One region of the Pantoea sp. CFCC18179 genome, then DNA from elsewhere that is predicted to be linked to it. Evidence: predicted binding sites of a transcription regulator. Region 1 holds the regulator's gene; each other region holds the start of a gene.

Region 1 (4,281 bases):
CCTAATCGGGAATTACCAGCGGTAATCTTTATTGGTGGTTTCCCAATCCTTCACTTCTTTCTCGGCTTCATCTTTCGCGTAGCCGTAGCGTTCCTGAATTTTGCCGACCAGCTGATCGCGCTTACCTTCAATCACGGTCAGATCGTCATCAGTGAGTTTTCCCCACTTCTCTTTAAATTTCCCTTTAAACTGCTTCCAGTTGCCGCTCGCTTCGTCTTTGTTCATATAATCCTCCACGTCATCCTGAGTGAGACGGGTAATCCCCTAGATAAAGAAGGAAATACCCACACAACGCGCTACTCATTTGCGCCGTTTGAGATAATTATAGTAGGCGCTGCGCAGTTTGCTGGGAAATACAGATTAATCTGTAGGTTACGCTTCGCTTATCAAGCATTAAACCAGCTGTCATGCCGCCAATGGCCGCGCCAGACCAGCCACAGCGTTAACCCGCGCAAAGCAAGAAACACCGTAACGGCCAGCCACAAGCCGTGATTGCCCAGCCACGGCAATGTCAAAAGCGTAATGCCATAACCGATCGCCGCCATCACCATGCTGTTACGCATTTCACGTCCACGCGTGGCACCGATAAACATGCCATCCAGCAGATAACACCACACGCCAACCAGCGGCAAAATCACCTGCCAGATGAGGTAGCGATCAGCCATTTCACGCAGCGCTTCAAGGGAAGTCAGCATGGCGACGATCTGCGGTCCGGTGCAGGCATAAATCACCGCAAACATTAGCGCGACAAAACACGCCTGACGACAGGCTGCATGCCAGATTAGCAGTAACTTACTGCGATCCTTGGCGCCAACCGCTTCGCCGGAACAGGCTTCGACCGCGTAAGCAAAGCCATCTAACGCATAGGCCGTGAAAGTCAGGAACATCAGCAACACCGCATTGACCGCCACCACATCCGGGCCAATACGCGCGCCAAGTAACGTCAACGAAGCGAAACAGATTTGCAGCATGAGGGAACGCAACATGATGTCGCGATTAAGACGGAACAAGCGCGCCGCATCGCCGCGCCAGCTGCTTTTTAATAATGAAAAGTGAATACCGCGCATCTTGAGTACTCGCGCCACCATCCACAAACCAACGGCAAGCGTGACATATTCCGCCGTTGCAGTTGCTGCCGCCGCACCGGCCACGCCCCAATGCAGCTTAAGCACGAACAGCAGATCGAGCAGGATGTTGACCAGATTACCGATAATCAGCAGCACCATCGGCGCGCGCGCATACTGCACGCCGAGCAACCAGCCGAGAATCACTAAATTGGCTAGCGTGGCGGGCGCGCTGAGCCAGCGAATCTCAATAAATATTTGCGCCTGTTGCTGCACTGCGGCACTACCGCCCATCAATGCGGCGGCCAAATTACTCGCTGGCGTTCTTAACAGCATAAACAGCATGCCAAACACCAACGCGATCAGCAGCGGCTGGGTTAACGCGCGCGCCAGTGCAGTTTTATCATTGGCGCCAAAAGCTTGAGCGGTAAGCCCGGTGGTGCTCATACGCAGGAATAGCAGCAACATAAAGATAAAACTGGTTGCTGTCGTGCCCACCGCGACGCCGCCCAAATAGATTGGGCTGTCGAGATGACCAATCACTGCGGTATCCACCACGCCCAATAATGGAACGGTGATATTAGAGAGGATCATCGGCAGCGCTAGCCGCCAGAGTGTTTTATCTGAAGAGGAAAACAGCCGCATCAGCCCATTCCGTTTTATGCGGTGATCAGCGTGATGACGCCGGACTGTGCCGCAGAAGAAGTTTTAGAAAAGTAGAATAGCAGACTGCGGCCAGCGAATGTTTCGCCGCCGCAGTTGGGGAAAAGCAGAAATAAATCAGAGCCACTCGCCGTTACGCACGATGCCAACCGCCAAACCTTCAATGGTCAGCAGTTGCTCGCGAGTATCAACGACAATCGGTTGGAAATCGTTGTTTTCTGGCAGCAAATGCACAATCGCGCCCTGCTTTTTCCAGCGTTTCACCGTGACTTCATCATCAATGCGCGCCACCACAACCTGGCCGTTACGCACTTCCTGCGTTTTGTGCACTGCTAATAGATCGCCATCCATAATGCCGATGTCTTTCATCGACATACCGCTAACGCGCAGCAGAAAATCCGCGCTCGGTTTGAAAAGGTTGGCATCTACTTGATAGTGCGCTTCGATATGTTCTTGTGCCAACAGTGGTTCACCCGCAGCAACACGGCCAATCAGCGGCAGCCCTTCGCTCGGTTCTTCTTCCATTAGCAAACGAATCCCGCGCGATGCGCCGGAAACGATTTCAATTACGCCTTTACGCGCCAGCGCTTTCAGATGCTCTTCAGCAGCATTGGGCGAGCGAAAACCCAGTTGCGCAGCAATTTCCGCACGCGTTGGCGGCATGCCCGTCTGGTTAATATGGTCGCGAATCAGGTCATAGACCTGTTGCTGCCGTGCAGTTAACGCTTTCATCCCGCCCCCTGGTTGTTTATACAGTCGCTGTGAGTATATACAGGTATTGGCGGAATGAAAACCATAACAGAGGGAAAAATCAGCGGGTTGAGGAATCTGGAATCTTTATCTCAAATGCGACCAGAGCAAGGCGATCCAAACAAACAGAGCCAGTAAGATAGTCAGCAGTACCGCAGCCGACCCCATATCTTTGGCGCGCCCCGCTAGCGGATGCTGCTCCTGGCCGATGCGATCAACCACGGATTCGATGGCACTATTAAGGACTTCGACAATGACCACCAGCATCACAGAGCCAATCAACAGCACGCGGGTGATGGCATCCACATCCAACCAGCATGCGATAACAATCGCCATTAGCGCCGCAACCGCTTCCTGGCGAAACGCGGCTTCATGCTGCCAGGCAGCGCGCAATCCTTGCCAGGAATAACCGGCTGCTTTCACTATTCTTACAATACCGGTGACATTATTTGCCATGTACGTGGAACCCTTGATCTATTTTGACGTCAATGTGTGGCAGTGTGAGGCGGCAGAGCCACAGATCTTCGCTGCGCTTTCTGGTATGCTTGCCGCGCTTTGCTAACAAGAGGCTTTAAGTTGTCTATGTCAGGTTGGCGTAAACTCTATTACAAATTATTGAATTTACCACTCTCTATTTTGGTAAAAAGTAAGGTCATTCCGACCGATCCTGTCTCTGAACACGGGATCGATCCGACACGTCCGGTGATGTATGTTTTGCCTTATGATTCAAAGGCTGACTTGCTGACATTGCGGGCGCAATGTTTGAAACATGATCTGCCCGATCCGCTGGCACCGCTAGAGATCGATGGCACCTTACTTCCCCGCCACGTGTTTATTCACGATGGCCCGCGCGTTATTCCTTATTTCGTGGCAAATCCGGAATCGGTAAAGCTCTTCCACGACTACCTCGATCTGCACCGCAGCAACCCGCAGCTTGATGTGCAGATGTTGCCGGTCGCGGTGATGTTTGGTCGTGCGCCGGGACGTGAGACGTTGGGCGAAGCCGCGCCACACTTGCGCGTGCTGAATGGCGTGCAGAAGTTCTTCGCCATTCTGTGGCATGGTCGCGACAGCTTTGTGCGCTTCTCACAAACCGTTTCGCTGCGCCAAATGGCCACCGAGCACGGCACCGATAAGTCGATTGCACAGAAACTGGCACGCGTAGCGCGGATTCACTTCGCACGCCAACGTTTGGCGGCGGTTGGGCCGAGCTTGCCGGCGCGTCAGGATCTCTTCAACAAGCTGCTTCAATCCAAAGCGATTGAAAAGGCAGTAGAAGATGAAGCGCGCAGTAAAAAGATTTCGCATGAGAAAGCCCAGCAACACGCCATCGAAATGATGGAAGAAGTCGCGGCCAACTTTTCCTATGAAGCGATTAAAATCACCGATCGCGTAATGGGTTGGCTGTGGAGCCGCTTATATCAAGGTATCAATGTGCATGGCGGCGAGCGCGTCCGTCAGCTGGCGCAGGATGGCCATGAGATCGTTTATGTGCCCTGCCACCGCAGTCACATGGACTATCTGCTGCTCTCATATGTCCTTTATCACCAGGGTTTGGTGCCGCCGCACATTGCTGCCGGTATCAACCTGAATTTCTGGCCAGCGGGCCCGATTTTCCGCCGTTTGGGTGCGTTCTTTATTCGTCGTACCTTTAAAGGCAACAAACTCTACTCCACCGTATTCCGTGAATATCTGGGCGAGTTGTTTAGCCGTGGTTACTCGGTTGAATATTTCGTGGAAGGTGGACGTTCGCGTACCGGCCGTTTACTCGATCCGAAAACCGGTACGTTATCAATGACGCTGC
Region 2 (4,281 bases), on a different contig from region 1:
GCGCAATAAATTGCGCCGCTACGGTACGTGCAATTATGTGGCTGTTAACCACTTATTCACCGTCAAATCATCCAACTGTGCCACTTTGCCGTGCGCGACATTGCGGCCACGATGCAGCAGCAGGAAATAGTCGGCAACGCGGCGCACAAACGATACATGTTGCTCCAGCAACAAAATCGTCAATCCGTATTCGCGATTCAAGCGGCGAATTAAATTGCCCATCTCCTCTTCCAGCCAAGGCGACATGCCTTCCGTCGGTTCATCAAGGATCACCAGCTTCGGTTGCAGCACCAGCGCACGCGCCAGGGCCAGATGTTGCTGCTGCTCCATTGGTAACTCGCCGCTGCGTTGATGACGCAACGAATAGAGTGCCGGGAACAGATCAAACACCATCTCCGGAATCGCGCGGCTGCGATCATCCTGCGCCGCCATCAGCGCAATCAGCAAATTATCTTCCACGCTCATTTGCGAGAAAATATGCCGACCTTGCGGCACATAGCCGATTCCGGTGCGCGCCCGCATCTCCGCCGGTTGCAGCAGCAAATCTTCCGGCGGCGCGCCATCTTCCTGCCAGATCATTGAGCCGCTGTTGATCGGCAAACGACCCATAATGCAGTTGACCAACGTGGTTTTGCCCATGCCCGGACTGCCCAGCACGCCGGTGCAGGTGCCCGGCGGCAGATCGAGATCCACATCCCACAGGATGTGGTTTTGACCGTAAAACTGATTCACCGAACGTAAACTCAGCATCTGACATACTCCTTCCAGATTATTAGCCTGAATGCTCCCGCTCTGTGTCGTCTGGCATACAGTCGTGCACGATTAATGGACACCGCTGTCGTTGGCAGAGAATCTGCCTGGGCGAGCCTATATGGCCTCGTCTTTCCATAGGTCTCGATAGGTTAATCACTGCAATTCCCAGGCCAGGTTAGGAATATTACCCGGTTAAGCCAGGAAATCGCGCAAATAGGCCGTTAAAAGTTGAGCAATGCTTAACAATTCCACTGAGTGATAACTTATCTGCACTTTGACGGTGCTGACTGCTTAACGTTTCTGGTGCATTTGATCGTTCACGAGGCAAAAACTGCGGAAATAAGTGGCCTTAAGCGCTGGGTTTTTTAGCAAACAGCCATGGCTAACAGGCAAAAAGAAGGGTTAATGCGACACGCTGAACGGCAAAAATAAATGCGAAAAAAATTTTTTTTGCCCTTAAGAACTCGTTGAGGAAATTTATACACAGCCGATGGGCTTTGGGCTGGATTCACTTATCCACCATTACTGTGGATAACCTTGTGCATTAACGACTGAAAACCGGGCGCAAGCGAGGAAAATCGCGGCCTTCATACATTATGCTGAGAAACTGGACTTTTGAGTCATGTCTAATAAAAACAGCAGGTTAGTAAAAAACAAGCATGCGATTTATCTGCCTTGTCATCTCACTGCAATTTAATGACACTCTATTGACAAATGTTAAAAGCATCCTCCGTTTGGGGATAACATTGCGCAACAACAGTTTGCGTTGTGCCGCTTAAATTGCACTGAAGAAATCCATGGCGAAGTCCCATTATCGTGCAAGCTTACTGTGATTATGTCCAGTATTTTTTTCTGGCAAATTCGCCATAGCAGAGTAGAATTACCAGCCTGCCCGCCGACTTCATCTGCTGGAACCGCTAAAACATGAGCAAAGCCTTTAAACTCAACTCCGCTTTCAAGCCTTCAGGCGATCAGCCTGAGGCCATTCGTCGCCTGGAAGAGGGGTTGGAAGATGGACTCGCCCATCAAACGCTGTTGGGCGTAACCGGCTCGGGTAAAACCTTCACCATTGCCAATGTGATTGCCGATCTTAATCGCCCCACCATGGTGCTGGCGCCAAACAAAACGCTGGCGGCGCAGCTGTACGGAGAGATGAAAGAGTTCTTCCCGGATAACGCCGTAGAGTTTTTCGTCTCGTACTACGATTACTACCAGCCTGAAGCCTATGTGCCGAGTTCCGATACCTTTATCGAAAAAGATGCGTCGGTGAATGAACACATCGAGCAGATGCGATTATCGGCGACCAAAGCGCTGTTGGAACGCCGCGATGTCATCGTAGTGGCCTCGGTTTCGGCGATTTATGGTTTGGGCGATCCCGATCTCTATTTGAAAATGATGCTGCATTTGACGCGCGGCATGATTATCGATCAGCGCAGCATTCTGCGACGCCTTGCCGAGCTGCAATACACCCGCAACGATCAGGCATTCCAGCGCGGTACCTTCCGCGTACGCGGTGAAGTGATCGACGTGTTCCCGGCGGAATCCGATGAGATTGCGCTGCGTATCGAGCTGTTTGATGAAGAAGTTGAGCGGCTGTCGCTGTTTGATCCGCTCACCGGGCAAGTCGACTCGGTGATCCCACGCTTTACGGTCTATCCGAAAACGCACTACGTCACGCCGCGCGAACGTATTTTGCAGGCGATGGAAGAGATCAAAGATGAGCTGGTGATCCGCCGCAAGGTACTGCTGGAGAACAACAAACTGTTGGAAGAGCAGCGCATCTCGCAGCGTACCCAGTTCGATCTCGAAATGATGAACGAGTTGGGCTACTGCTCCGGCATCGAAAACTATTCGCGCTACCTTTCTGGACGCGGGCCGGGCGAACCGCCGCCAACCTTGTTCGACTACTTGCCCGCCGACGGTTTGCTGGTGGTTGACGAATCGCACGTGACTATCCCGCAGATTGGCGGCATGTATCGTGGCGACCGCGCGCGCAAAGAGACGCTGGTGGAATATGGCTTCCGTTTGCCGTCGGCGCTGGATAACCGTCCAATGCGCTTCGAAGAGTTTGAAGCCGCGGCACCGCAAACCATTTATGTCTCAGCTACGCCAGGCAATTACGAGCTGGAGAAATCCGGTGACGAAGTGATTGATCAGTTGGTGCGTCCAACTGGTTTGCTTGATCCAGTGCTGGAAGTGCGCCCTGTGGCAACGCAGGTGGATGACTTGCTCTCCGAAATCCGCAAACGCGTTGAGATCAATGAGCGTGTGCTGGTGACGGTGCTGACCAAGCGTATGGCGGAAGATCTCACCGAATATCTGGTCGAACACGGCGAGAAGGTGCGTTATCTGCACTCGGACATTGATACTGTCGAGCGCATGGAGATCATTCGCGATCTGCGTCTCGGCGAGTTCGATGTGCTGGTCGGCATCAACTTGCTGCGTGAAGGTTTGGATATGCCGGAAGTGTCGCTGGTGGCGATTCTGGATGCCGATAAAGAAGGTTTCCTGCGCTCCGAACGCTCGCTGATTCAGACCATTGGCCGTGCGGCGCGTAACATCAACGGTCGGGCAATTCTGTATGCCGATAAAATTACGCCGTCGATGGAACGCGCGATGGGCGAAACCGAACGCCGTCGCGAGAAGCAGCAGAAATACAACGAAGATAACGGCATCGTGCCGCAAGGACTCAATAAGAAAATCACCGATATTCTGGAGCTGGGCCGTAACGTGGTGAAAACACGCGGCAAAGGCAAAACCGCGTCACGAACCGCAGCGGAAGCCGAAGCGAATTATCTGGCGCTTACGCCGCAGGCGATGCAGAAGAAGATTCACGAGCTGGAAGGGCAGATGCAGCAACACGCGCAGAATCTGGAGTTCGAAGAAGCCGCCAGCGTACGCGATCAGTTGCATCAATTGCGCGAGCTGTTTATTGCGGCGTCGTGATGCGCGTCCAGGTCACCATAAATGGCGACCCTACGAAACGCAGCGCATGGATGCGCGGCGGAAAATTAAAATGCCTGAATCGCGTGCTCCAGCGCGATGCGCAACAGCTGGCGGTCGTGACGATATTTGATATCGGCGGCTTCCAGCGGTTCGCGGATCACCACACGTTCTTCAACCCCGCTGATATCGGATGCGGGGCTGACCACAATCGCATCAATCACCCGCTTACCAATGGCTTTTTCCATCATCGCCAATTTATCCGCCACGGTTAATCCGGCGGCGGCCGGGCTTAACTCTTTACCCAGATTGCCAATAAATACCATCGTCGCGGGCGTGCGACGCAGCGCACGCGCCATCTCTTCCATCAGCAGAATCGGCATCAGGCTGGTGTAAAAACTGCCGGGACCGATCAGAATTAAATCCGCTTCGGCAATCGCATCAAGCGCTTCTCGCGTGGGTTGGACGTTAGGATGCAGCATCAATTCTTGCGGCGGCTGCTTCATTTCATCAATCGCGGTTTCGCCGTACACCATATTGCCTTCGTCATCCTGCGCCACCAAATCCACTGGCTGTTCCGACATC
Region 3 (4,281 bases), on a different contig from region 1:
AATTCCGCCAACATCATCAAAGCGATTGAAGCGGCACGCGCCAAAGGGATGAAAGTGATCACTTTGACCGGCAAAGATGGTGGCAAAATGGCAGGCACGGCAGATATCGAAATTCGTGTGCCACACTTCGGTTATGCCGACCGCATTCAGGAGATCCACATTAAAGTGATCCACATCCTGATGCTGTTGATCGAAAAAGAGATGGTTAAGTAATGACGTGTTCCTCCTGCGATGCGCAGGAGGTTCTAACTTAAGGCGGTTGCTATGTGCGAATTGCTCGGGATGAGCGCCAATGTCCCCACGGACATCTGTTTCAGTTTTACCGGTCTGGTGCAGCGTGGCGGTGGAACCGGGCCGCACAAAGATGGTTGGGGCATCACCTTTTATGAAGGTAAAGGTTGCCGCACCTTCAAAGATCCGCAGCCAAGCTTCAACTCGCCGATTGCCCGTTTGGTGCAGGAATATCCGATCAAATCGCATTCGGTGGTGGCGCATATTCGCCAGGCGAATCGCGGTGAAGTGTCGCTGGAAAACACCCATCCGTTCACGCGTGAGCTGTGGGGCCGCAATTGGACTTACGCCCATAACGGGCAGCTGAAAGGTTATCGCCAGCTTGAGACCGGTTCATTCCGCCCGGTGGGTGAAACCGACAGCGAAAAAGCCTTCTGCTGGATTCTGCACAAACTCGCTGAACGCTATCCACGAACGCCAGGCAACTGGCCAGCAGTATTCCGCTATATCGCCGAATTGGCGGCAGAAATGCGTGAAAAGGGCGTGTTCAACATGTTGTTATCGGATGGACGATATTTGATGGCGTTCTGCTCGACCAACTTGTACTGGATTACGCGCCGCGCGCCGTTTGGCAAAGCCACGTTGCTCGATCAGGATGTGGAGATTGATTTTCAGCAGCAAACCACGCCGCAAGATGTGGTGACGGTGATTGCCACGCAACCGCTGACAGGGAATGAAACCTGGCACCGGATAGTGCCAGGCGAGTGGGCATTATTTTGCCTGGGTGAGCGCCAGGAATGATTTCGAGGCAGCATCCGGTGTGGAAATTACCGGCGTGCTGTTCACCGCATATTGGCCGGTTGCCGTCACATTCACCGTTGGCGGCACGCGGTACTTCGCAAAGTAGGCATAGCCTGGTTGCAGTTCACGCCAGAAATTAATGTACGTCGAGTATTTGTGACGTTCCATATTGCTGTCGGTCATGCGGAACGGATAGATGTTCACCTGAATTTCCTGCTGACCATTGCGCAACGCGGCGTTAGTGTAGGTGAAGATCTCATCCATCGACGCATTAGTCATCGCGTAGCAGCCAATTGATACGCAATCACCGTGAATCATTAAATAGTTGCCGTCATAGCCTTTAGCGCGATCGTATTGGTTTGGAAAACCGGTATTAATGGCGCGGTAAAAGCGGCTGTCTGGTTTTAATTGGTTCAGCTTGACGTTATAAAAGCCTTCCGGACTTTTAAAATCGCCCTGACGACGTTTAGGACCTAAACCGCCAGAGAAATTACAAATGCGATAGCTGTCCAGCAGACGATATTCATTACCGATTTTGCCGTACAGTTCCAGCGTACGCTCTTCCTTGAAAATCTGAATAAACACCGGGGTGCCAATCAGTTGTTTCTTTAGCTCTTTGCTCACCGGAGCCAGCGGTTGCGTAGGCTCGGGGTTCATTGCCCAGCTTAGGACCGGCATAAAGATCATCGCAAGCAATAATGCGATTCTGCCCATTCTGTAGATACCTTGATGTGAAGAGAAACGATGACGCTAAGCGTCAGGGTATTGCATTATCGGAAATATCCGCTATCGCAGCGCAACATTAACATTGTCTGGCTTTTAATCAAGCCAGTGTCCGAGAAAATGGCGCGTTCCTAAAGGGAATACGACCAGAAATTTGTAAACTTTAATCTCTCTCTCAACAATTATTGCCGATATTTTTCGCTGCTGTATACTTATCCAGTATTCGGAGGGCGTATGCGCAAAATTATTCATGTCGATATGGACTGCTTTTTCGCAGCGGTTGAGATGCGCGACGATCCCTCTTTGCGTGACATTCCCATCGCCATTGGTGGCAGCCGGGTGCAGCGCGGCGTGATCAGCACCGCCAACTATCCGGCGCGTAAATATGGCGTACGCAGCGCGATGCCCACGGCGATGGCGCTGAAACTCTGTCCACATCTGCGTTTATTACCTGGCCGCTACGATGCTTATAAAGAAGCCTCGCGCCAGATTCGCGATATCTTCTCGCGTTACACCGCGTTAATTGAACCGCTATCGCTGGATGAAGCTTATCTGGATGTCACCAACAGCCTGCATTGTCAGGGATCGGCGACGCTGATGGCGCAGGCGATTCGTGCCGATATCCTGCGTGAGACCGGTTTGACTGCTTCTGCTGGCATTGCGCCGATCAAGTTTCTCGCCAAGATCGCTTCCGATCTCAACAAACCCAACGGCCAATTTGTTATCACGCCACACGCGATGCCCGATTTTTTACTCACCTTGCCACTCAGCAAAATTCCCGGCGTTGGCAAAGTGGCCACTAAGAAACTGGAAGAGATGGGCTTACGCACTTGCGCTGATGTACAGCGTGCCGATTTGGCGCTGTTATTAAAGCGTTTTGGCAAGTTTGGTCGCGTGCTGTGGGAACGCAGCAACGGTATTGACGATCGCGATGTGGTGGTGGAGCGCGAACGCAAATCACTCGGTGTTGAACGCACGCTGATGGAAGATATTCACAACTGGGATCAGTGTCTGGAAATAATCGATTTTCTCTATGCCGAGTTGGATCGCCGCCTGACGGCGATTAAGCCCGATAAGCAGATTGCGCGGCAAGGCGTAAAGCTCAAGTTTAATGACTTCCAGCAAACCACCCAGGAACACGTTTGGTCGGTTTTAAATAAGGACGACATGATCGCCGTGGCACGCCAGGCATGGGATGAACGTCGCGGCGGGCGTGGTGTGAGATTGGTGGGATTGCATGTGACGCTGGTGGATCCGCAGCTGGAGCGGCAGTTGCTGTTGGGGTTGTGAGATTGTGCGAATGTGCGCGCTGTCCCTCACCCCAGCCCTATCCCGCAAGCGGGCGAGGGCGCTGATCGAGAGTGGTAATAAATGCGTGCTTAAGTTCAAAAGTGCACTGAACGGTTCCCTCTCCCACTTGTGGGAGAGGGTTAGGGTGAGGGAAAAACTTACTTCTTCCCGACCTTCGCTTCTAATGTCGCAAACCACGGCGCGATAAAATCGCTGTTCTCGCCCCAGCCTGGGATGATCTTATTCAGCGACGCCACGTTAATCGCGCCTTGCTGAGCATTCAGCTGTTGCTGTGAAATCGCCGCTGCTTTGAACTGATACGTCGCCGGTGTTGCTTCGCCGCCAATCTTATTCGCCACCAGACGCATATTCACTGCACCAATGGTTTTCGGATCAACCGCCACCGTCTGTACCCACGGGCTGTTTTTCTCATGCATCAACTGCAAATCCTGATTGGATACATCGATGCTATACAGCTTGATCTCGGTACGACCATTCTCCTGCAACGCTTTATACGCGCCCTGACTAAAGGCATCCCACGCGCCCCAAATTGCATCAATTTTGCCTTTTGGGTATTTCGCCAGAATCGCGCCAATCTTGTTGGCGGTATCGCCTTGCACGTCAGAAGAAACCGCACCAATCGATTCCAGCTGCTGAATGCCTGGATTCTCTTTCAGTACTTTTTCATACACCACCTGACGACGTTCCATTGGCGGGAAGCCTGCCACCCACAGCTTGACGATATTCGCCTTGCCGTTGAAATCTTTAACGATCTGTCCCAGCGATTCCTGCGCCAAAGAAGCATCATCCTGGGCGGTAACCGTGACACCGTTAACTGGCGTATTCACCGGCGTATCAAACACCGAAAGCTTAATGCCCGCAGCGGCGATACGTTGCACCAGCGCCGTGGCGTACGGATCTTTGCCGTGCGACAAAATAATGCCGTCATATTTTTGGCTGATCGCCTGATTGACGAAATCCTGGAAGCGCGCATCGTCACCGTTGCTCAGAAAGGTGCTGACCTTAAAGCCCAGCTTGCGGCCTTCCTGAATCGCACCCGCCACAAATTGCGTGGTGTTATCGTCGGAACCGAGGTTACGGATGATGGCGATGCGTATCGGGCCGTCGTGGTTGGCGATCACCGCCGGGACATCCGCGGCAGCGAAGGCGGCGCTGGCGTTGAGCAGGCTGACGGCCAGCAGCGAAAGGGTGATTTTTTTCATTATGATCTCTTTC

Evidence for each region. Region 1 encodes LexA, which represses DNA repair genes until DNA is damaged. Its sites were predicted from a motif close to TNCTGTATGTACATACAGNA; they were not measured.
Region 2: the regulator LexA is predicted to act here: its motif matches at 1,579-1,598, upstream of uvrB (excinuclease ABC subunit UvrB).
Region 3: the regulator LexA is predicted to act here: its motif matches at 1,958-1,977, upstream of dinB (DNA polymerase IV).

The regions. Positions count from the first base shown of each region.
Region 1 is NZ_JBNBPM010000004.1:78,635-82,915, reverse strand. It holds gene ACPUC7_RS09940 (CsbD family protein) at 13-225, opposite strand; gene dinF (MATE family efflux transporter DinF) at 387-1,709, opposite strand; gene lexA (transcriptional repressor LexA) at 1,845-2,459, opposite strand; gene ACPUC7_RS09925 (diacylglycerol kinase) at 2,565-2,933, opposite strand; gene plsB (glycerol-3-phosphate 1-O-acyltransferase PlsB) at 3,060-4,281, shown strand, end outside.
Region 2 is NZ_JBNBPM010000005.1:77,156-81,436, reverse strand. It holds gene ACPUC7_RS11650 (ABC transporter ATP-binding protein) at 34-750, opposite strand; gene uvrB (excinuclease ABC subunit UvrB) at 1,678-3,699, shown strand; gene ACPUC7_RS11640 (gluconeogenesis factor YvcK family protein) at 3,765-4,281, opposite strand, start outside.
Region 3 is NZ_JBNBPM010000013.1:110,316-114,596, reverse strand. It holds gene lpcA (D-sedoheptulose 7-phosphate isomerase) at 1-213, shown strand, start outside; gene ACPUC7_RS20135 (class II glutamine amidotransferase) at 265-1,032, shown strand; gene dpaA (peptidoglycan meso-diaminopimelic acid protein amidase) at 1,003-1,746, opposite strand; gene dinB (DNA polymerase IV) at 1,990-3,045, shown strand; gene ACPUC7_RS20120 (sugar ABC transporter substrate-binding protein) at 3,204-4,268, opposite strand.